One region of the Streptomyces sp. NPDC051578 genome, then DNA from elsewhere that is predicted to be linked to it. Evidence: riboswitches for the same ligand, from Rfam matches in the RefSeq annotation. Region 1 holds a riboswitch; each other region holds the start of a gene.
What was found. Region 1 has a riboswitch for thiamine pyrophosphate ahead of thiC (phosphomethylpyrimidine synthase ThiC). Riboswitches for the same ligand answer to the same signal wherever they lie in the genome.
Positions count from the first base shown of each region.

Region 2: it holds a riboswitch for thiamine pyrophosphate, as region 1 does, so the genes downstream of both, thiO (glycine oxidase ThiO) here and thiC (phosphomethylpyrimidine synthase ThiC) in region 1, are expected to answer to the same signal.
Region 3: it holds a riboswitch for thiamine pyrophosphate, as region 1 does, so the genes downstream of both, ACIA6C_RS05250 (thiamine ABC transporter substrate binding subunit) here and thiC (phosphomethylpyrimidine synthase ThiC) in region 1, are expected to answer to the same signal.

Region 1 covers NZ_JBITDH010000004.1:158,096-160,354, forward strand. Annotated here, with positions in the region: gene thiC (phosphomethylpyrimidine synthase ThiC) at 1-1,291, opposite strand, end outside; TPP riboswitch at 1,285-1,431, opposite strand; gene ACIA6C_RS19830 (YibE/F family protein) at 1,504-2,259, shown strand, end outside.
Region 2 covers NZ_JBITDH010000001.1:322,473-324,731, forward strand. Annotated here, with positions in the region: gene ACIA6C_RS01475 (NAD(P)/FAD-dependent oxidoreductase) at 1-1,068, opposite strand, end outside; TPP riboswitch at 1,160-1,272, shown strand; gene thiO (glycine oxidase ThiO) at 1,270-2,259, shown strand, end outside.
Region 3 covers NZ_JBITDH010000001.1:1,181,899-1,184,157, reverse strand. Annotated here, with positions in the region: gene rlmN (23S rRNA (adenine(2503)-C(2))-methyltransferase RlmN) at 1-1,050, shown strand, start outside; TPP riboswitch at 1,121-1,230, shown strand; gene ACIA6C_RS05250 (thiamine ABC transporter substrate binding subunit) at 1,316-2,259, shown strand, end outside.

The DNA.
Region 1 (2,259 bases):
CGACGTCCGTGGTCAGCGGGCCGAGGGTGTAGAACGGCGCCTCCTCACAGATCTCCTGCTGAAGGTCGATGTTCTCCTTGATCTTGTGCATGGGGACGTGCCCCGGGCCCTCGATCATGGTCTGGACGTTGTGCCGCTTGGCGATCGTGTTCAGCTCGCCCAGCGTCTTCAACTCCGCGAACTGGGCCGCGTCGTTGGCGTCCGCGATGGAACCGGGACGCAGACCGTCACCCAGCGAGTAGGTGACGTCGTACGTCGCGAGGATGTCGCAGAGCTCCTCGAAGTTCGTGTAGAGGAAGTTCTCCTTGTGGTGGGCAAGACACCACGCGGCCATGATCGAGCCACCACGCGAGACGATGCCCGTCTTGCGCCGGGCGGTGAGCGGCACGTACGGCAGCAGCACGCCGGCGTGGACCGTCATGTAGTCGACGCCCTGCTCGGCCTGCTCGATGACGGTGTCCTTGTAGATCTCCCACGTGAGCTCTTCGGCGCGGCCGTCGACCTTTTCGAGCGCCTGGTAGAGCGGCACGGTGCCGATCGGGACCGGGGAGTTGCGCAGCACCCACTCGCGCGTCGTGTGGATGTTGCGGCCGGTGGAGAGGTCCATGACCGTGTCGGCGCCCCACTTGGTCGCCCAGGTCATCTTGTCGACCTCCTCCTCGATCGAGGAGGTGACCGCGGAATTGCCGATGTTGGCGTTGACCTTCACCAGGAACCGCTTGCCGATGATCATCGGCTCGATCTCCGGGTGGTTGACGTTGGCCGGAAGTACGGCGCGCCCTGCGGCGATCTCTTCGCGCACGACCTCGGGAGAGACGTTCTCGCGGATCGCCACGTACTCCATCTCCGGGGTGATCTCGCCCCGGCGGGCATACGCGAGCTGGGTGACCGCCGCGCCGTCACGGCCCCGGCGGGGCTGGCGCGGGCGGCCCGGGAAGACCGCGTCGAGGTTCTTGAGGCCACCGCGCGGCGAGGTGTGCTTGATGCCGTCGTCCTCGGGGCGCACCGGTCGTCCGGCGTACTCCTCGGTGTCTCCGCGCCCGATGATCCAGTTCTCGCGGAGCGGGGCGAGGCCCCGGCGGACGTCGGTCTCGATCTGGGGGTCGGTGTACGGACCGGACGTGTCGTAGAGCGTCACGTCCTTGCCGTTGGTGAGGTGGACCTGGCGGACCGGCACCCGGATGTCGGGGCGGGAGCCCGCCACGTATCCCTTGTGCCAGCCCGGCTGGCGCGCGGTCTGGCCGTCGGCGTCCTGGCTGACGGCAGGCGTGCGTGCGTCCTGAATGGTCATGAGACCTATCTCCCTACGCCGGCATTACCCGGTAACAGGTTCGGCGGTCGACGCAGCCTCTTCCCGTACCCGCCTTCCGGCGTGCGTACGGTGATCAGCGCCCTCTCAGCCCGGTGCTCCGAGCTCCCGCGTTGTGCAAAGTAGGCACCACGCTAGCGTCATCTGTGGCGTGCTGAACAGTGGGCCCCCTCATCTCTTGCGATGATCGGCCGGTGACGTCTTCGCCGCAACCTCCCAACAGCCCCTCCACGCCCAGTGGTCCCGGCGACCACGAGCACGCGCACGACGGGCATGGCCACGGGCCTTCCCACGGCTCCGCTCACGGACATTCCCACAGCCACGGGCACGGTCCGGCGGCTCCCGTCTCCCTGCACCTGCGCAAGGTCATCGCCGCCGTGCTGATCCCGTTCGCGGCTGCCGTCTTCGTCGGGATGGTGGTGCTCTGGCCGGGCGGGGCCCCCTCGCACGAGCGGACCGGCGTCGGCTTCGACCGGCAGACGCAGCAGGGCAAGGTCGTCGCGTTGGCGAGTGTCGACTGCAAGTCCGTCAACGCCGCTCAGGTCCCGGCCACCGGCGACACCTCGACCCCGTCGGGACGGGAGGCCACGGCGGAGCAGACCGGCGCGTGCAAGAAGGCGACCGTCGAGGTCGGTACCGGCCCGGACAAGGGCCGCACCTTCGTGGAGATCGTCCAGCCGGGGGCCCCTCGGCAGCTGGCGAACGGCCAGGAGGTGGTGGTGGCCTATGCGCCGGATGCTCCCAGGGACCTCCAGTACTCGGTCGTCGACCTGAACCGGAAACTTCCGTTGGCTCTACTGGCGCTCATCTTCGCCGTCGCCGTCGTCGTGGTCGGCCGGATGCGCGGACTGTTCGCCTTGATCGCGCTGGTCGTCAGCTTCGGCGTACTGACGCTCTTCATCCTTCCGGCGATCTTGCAGGGCTCCAACCCGCTGATCGTGGCGGTGGTC
Region 2 (2,259 bases), on a different contig from region 1:
CACCGACCAGGCCGTCCCGGCGGGGTCCCCGCGCCACACCATCCGGTCCGCCGCTCCGTGGTGCCCCGCGTACTGCACGAACCGCCCGAACTGCTCCGACCAGAAGTACGGCACCGGGTCGTAGGTCTCCACCGGCCCGCCGCCCACCACGTTCGCCGCGAGCACCCTGGGCCCCTGGAGCGCGTTGTCCCAGTGGTGGACCAGCAGCCGCTCCCCGTAGCGCGCCGAGGGGAAGGACGCGCAGTCCCCCACGGCGTACACCCCGGGCAGGGAGGTCCGCAGGTGGGCGTCGGCGGTGACCGACCCGTCCGGGCCCAGCTCCACCCCCGAGCCCGCCAGCCAGTCCGTCGCGGGCCGCGCCCCGATGCCGACGACCACCGCGCCCGCCGGGAGCGTCCGCCCGTCCGCCAGGTGGACCCGGCCCTCCTCCACGGAGGCCACCCGCGCCCCGGTCAGCAGCTCCGCGCCCGCCTCGGCGTACCAGCGCCCCATCGGCTCGGCGACCTCCGCCGGTACGGCTCCCGCGAGCACCCGCTCCGCCGCCTCGACCACCGTCACGGGGCAGCCGGCCTCCCGGGCCGCCGTCGCGAACTCGGCGCCGATCCACCCGGCCCCGACCACCACCACCGGCGGCGCCTCCGCGAGCACGGGCCGCAGCCGGGCGGCGTCGTCCAGGGTGCGCAGCAGGTGCACGCCCGGGACGCCGTCGGAGCCCGGCAGGGTCAGCGGGCGCGCCCCCGTCGCCAGGACGAGGACGTCGTAGGAGACCGGACCCGCCTCGGTGTCCACCTCGCGGGCGCCGGCCCGTAGCCCGGTGACCTCCACACCGAGCCGCAGCCCGATGCCGAGGGCCTCGAAGTCCACGTCGAACGCGGAGTCCTCGGCCTTGCCGAGCAGCACCGCCTTGGAGAGCGGGGGCCGGTCGTAGGGCTGGTGGGGTTCGGCGCCCAGCAGGGTCACGGGGCCGGTGAAGCCCTGTTCCCGCAAGGCGACCGCGGTCTGCACCCCGGCCATTCCGGCACCCACGATGACGACGCCGCTCTGGGTCTGTTCCGTCTGCTCGCTCACGCCGTCCAGCCTAATCATCTGACGTTTCATCAGGAACAGGGCGGGGGGTGGCAGCCTTACCCGGGGTGCGCGCCGGGGTTAGTCTGGCCACCGTACCTATCGCGGGAGTCCGGGCGCACCGGGCTGAGAGGGAGGCTGGCCGGCCTCCGACCGTACGAACCTGATCCGGGTCATGCCGGCGAAGGGAGGGGCTGGACGCCCATGCACTCATCTCGGAGGGGATCCCCGAAGGGGTCCGACGTCCTCGTCATCGGGGGCGGCATCATCGGCCTGGTCACCGCCTGGCGGGCGGCCCGGCGGGGACTGCGCACCGTACTGGCCGATCCGTCCCCCGGCGGCGGCGCCGCCCAGGTCGCGGCCGGCATGCTCGCCGCCGTCACCGAACTGCACTACGGCGAGGAGACCCTGCTCGGGCTGAACCTCGCCTCCGCCGCCCGGTACCCGGAGTTCGCCGCCGAGCTCGGCGAGGCGAGCGGCGGCATGGACATCGGCTACCGCGCCTGCGGCACCCTCGCCGTCGCCCTCGACTCCGACGACCGCCTCCACCTGCGCGAGCTGCACGCCCTCCAGCGCCGCTGCGGCCTGGAGTCGCAGTGGCTGACCGGCCGCGAGTGCCGCCGTCTGGAGCCCATGCTGGCGCCCGGCGTACGCGGCGGCCTGCGGGTCGACGGGGACCACCAAGTGGATCCGCGCCGGCTGGCGGCCGCGCTGCTGGCCGCCTGCGAACGCGCCGGGGTCACCGTGCACCGGGCGGGCGCGGCCCGGCTGCTCGTCAGGGCCGACCGGGCGACCGGGGCGCTCCTCGACGACGGTACGGAGGTCAGCGCCGGCCAGACGGTCCTGGCGGCGGGCTCGCTCTCCGGGCAGCTGCCCGGGGTGCCGCCGGAGGCGGAGGTCCCGGTGCGGCCGGTGAAGGGCCAGGTGCTGCGGCTGACGGTGCCGGCCCCGTACGCGCCGTTCCTGTCCCGGACCGTACGGGCGGTCGTGCGCGGCAGCCACGTCTACCTCGTGCCGCGCGAGAACGGCGAACTCGTCGTCGGCGCCACCAGTGAGGAACTGGGCTGGGACACCACCGTCACCGCCGGCGGGGTCTACGAGCTGCTGCGCGACGCCCACGAGCTGGTGCCCGGCATCACCGAACTGCCGCTGACCGAGACCCGGGCGGGGCTGCGGCCCGGTTCCCCCGACAAC
Region 3 (2,259 bases), on a different contig from region 1:
CGGCACCTCGCCGACATGACCCCGGCCGAACGCCGCGAGGCGGTCGCCGCGATCGGCGAGAAGCCGTTCCGGGCCAAGCAGCTCTCACAGCACTACTTCGCGCGCTACGCCCACGACCCCGCCGAGTGGACCGACATCCCGGCCGGCTCGCGGGAGAAGCTCCAGCAGGAACTGCTGCCCGACCTGATGAGCGTCGTGCGGCACATCTCGTGCGACGACGACACCACCCGCAAGACGCTGTGGAAGCTGCACGACGGCACCCTCGTCGAGTCGGTGCTGATGCGCTACCCCGACCGGGTCACCATGTGCATCTCCTCCCAGGCCGGCTGCGGGATGAACTGCCCGTTCTGCGCCACGGGCCAGGCCGGGCTCGACCGGAACCTGTCGACCGCCGAGATCGTGCACCAGATCGTCGACGGCATGCGCGCCCTGCGCGACGGCGAGGTCCCCGGAGGCCCGGCCCGGCTGTCGAACATCGTCTTCATGGGCATGGGCGAGCCGCTGGCCAACTACAACCGCGTCGTCGGCGCCATCCGCCGCCTGACCGACCCGGAGCCCGACGGCCTGGGCCTGTCGCAGCGCGGGATCACCGTCTCCACCGTCGGCCTGGTCCCGGCCATGCTGCGCTTCGCCGACGAGGGCTTCAAGTGCCGCCTCGCCGTCTCGCTGCACGCCCCCGACGACGAGCTGCGCGACACCCTGGTGCCGGTGAACACGCGCTGGAAGGTGCGCGAGGTACTGGACGCGGCCTGGGAGTACGCGGAGAAGTCCGGCCGCCGGGTCTCGATCGAGTATGCCCTGATCCGCGACATCAACGACCAGGCCTGGCGCGGTGACCTGCTCGGCAGGCTGCTCAAGGGCAAGCGGGTGCACGTCAACCTCATCCCGCTCAACCCGACGCCCGGCTCGAAGTGGACCGCGTCGCGGCCCGAGGACGAGAAGGCGTTCGTCGAGGCGATCGCCCGGCACGGCGTGCCGGTGACCGTGCGAGACACCCGCGGCCAGGAGATCGACGGCGCGTGCGGGCAGCTCGCCGCGTCCGAGCGGTAGCCTGCGCACGTCCGCGGCCTCTCCTGGGGGCCGAACCGGCCACGGGGTACCCTGTGGCCGAACCAATTGCATATTCCGACAGGGGAGCGCCACAGCGCTGAGAGTGCGGTAACCGTCATCCGCAGACCCTCTGAACCTCGCCCCGGTCATTCGGGGTAGGAAGTTCGGTCATTCACTCAAGCTGTTGCGCCCTGCCCGGCGACCGCTCCACCGAGCGCCGGGCAGGGCCGCGTCTTCTCCTGGACATCCCAGGAGGAATTCACCAGTGAGCACCACCAAGAAGTTCGCGGGCGCCCTGCTCGTGACGGCGCTGGGCGTCACCACGCTCGGCGCCTGCGGCGACGGCAAGGGCGAGCCCGCGGCGGGCGCGAGCGGCGCGCCGAAGTCCAAGACCGTCACCCTCGTCTCCCACGACTCCTTCGCCGTGAGCGAGCCGGTCCTCAAGGAGTTCGAGCAGCAGAGCGGCTACACCGTCAAGGTGCTCAAGTCCGGCGACGCCGGCGCCGCCCTCAACCAGGAGATCCTCACCAAGGGCTCGCCCCGCGGCGACGTCTTCTTCGGCGTGGACAACACGCTGCTCTCCCGCGCCCTCGACAACGGCATCTTCACCCCCTACGAGGCCAAGGGTCTCACCGAGGTCAAGCCCGGGTTCGTGCTGGACGGGCAGCACCGGGTCACCCCGGTGGACTCCGGCGACATCTGCGTCAACTACGACAAGCAGTACTTCGCGGACAAGAAGCTCGCCCCGCCGCAGACGCTGGACGACCTGATCAAGCCCGAGTACAAGAACCTGCTGGTCACCGAGAACGCCGCGACCTCCTCGCCGGGCCTCGGCTTCCTCCTCGCCTCCGTCGGCAAGTACGGCGACGAGGGCTGGAAGGACTACTGGAGCAAGCTCAAGGCCAACGGCGTCGAGGTGGTCGACGGCTGGGAGCAGGCCTACAACGAGCGGTTCTCCGGCTCCGCCGGCGGCAAGAAGGCCAAGGGCGACCGTCCGCTGGTCGTCTCCTACGCCTCCAGCCCGCCGGTCGAGGTCCTGTACGGCGAGCCGCAGCCGGCCGAGGCGCCCACGGGCGTCTCCACCGGCACCTGCTTCCGCCAGGTCGAGTTCGCGGGCCTGCTCAAGGGAGCGAAGAACGAGGCGGGCGGCAAGGCGCTCCTCGACTTCCTGCTGAGCAAGAAGTTCCAGGAGGACATGCCGCTCCAGAT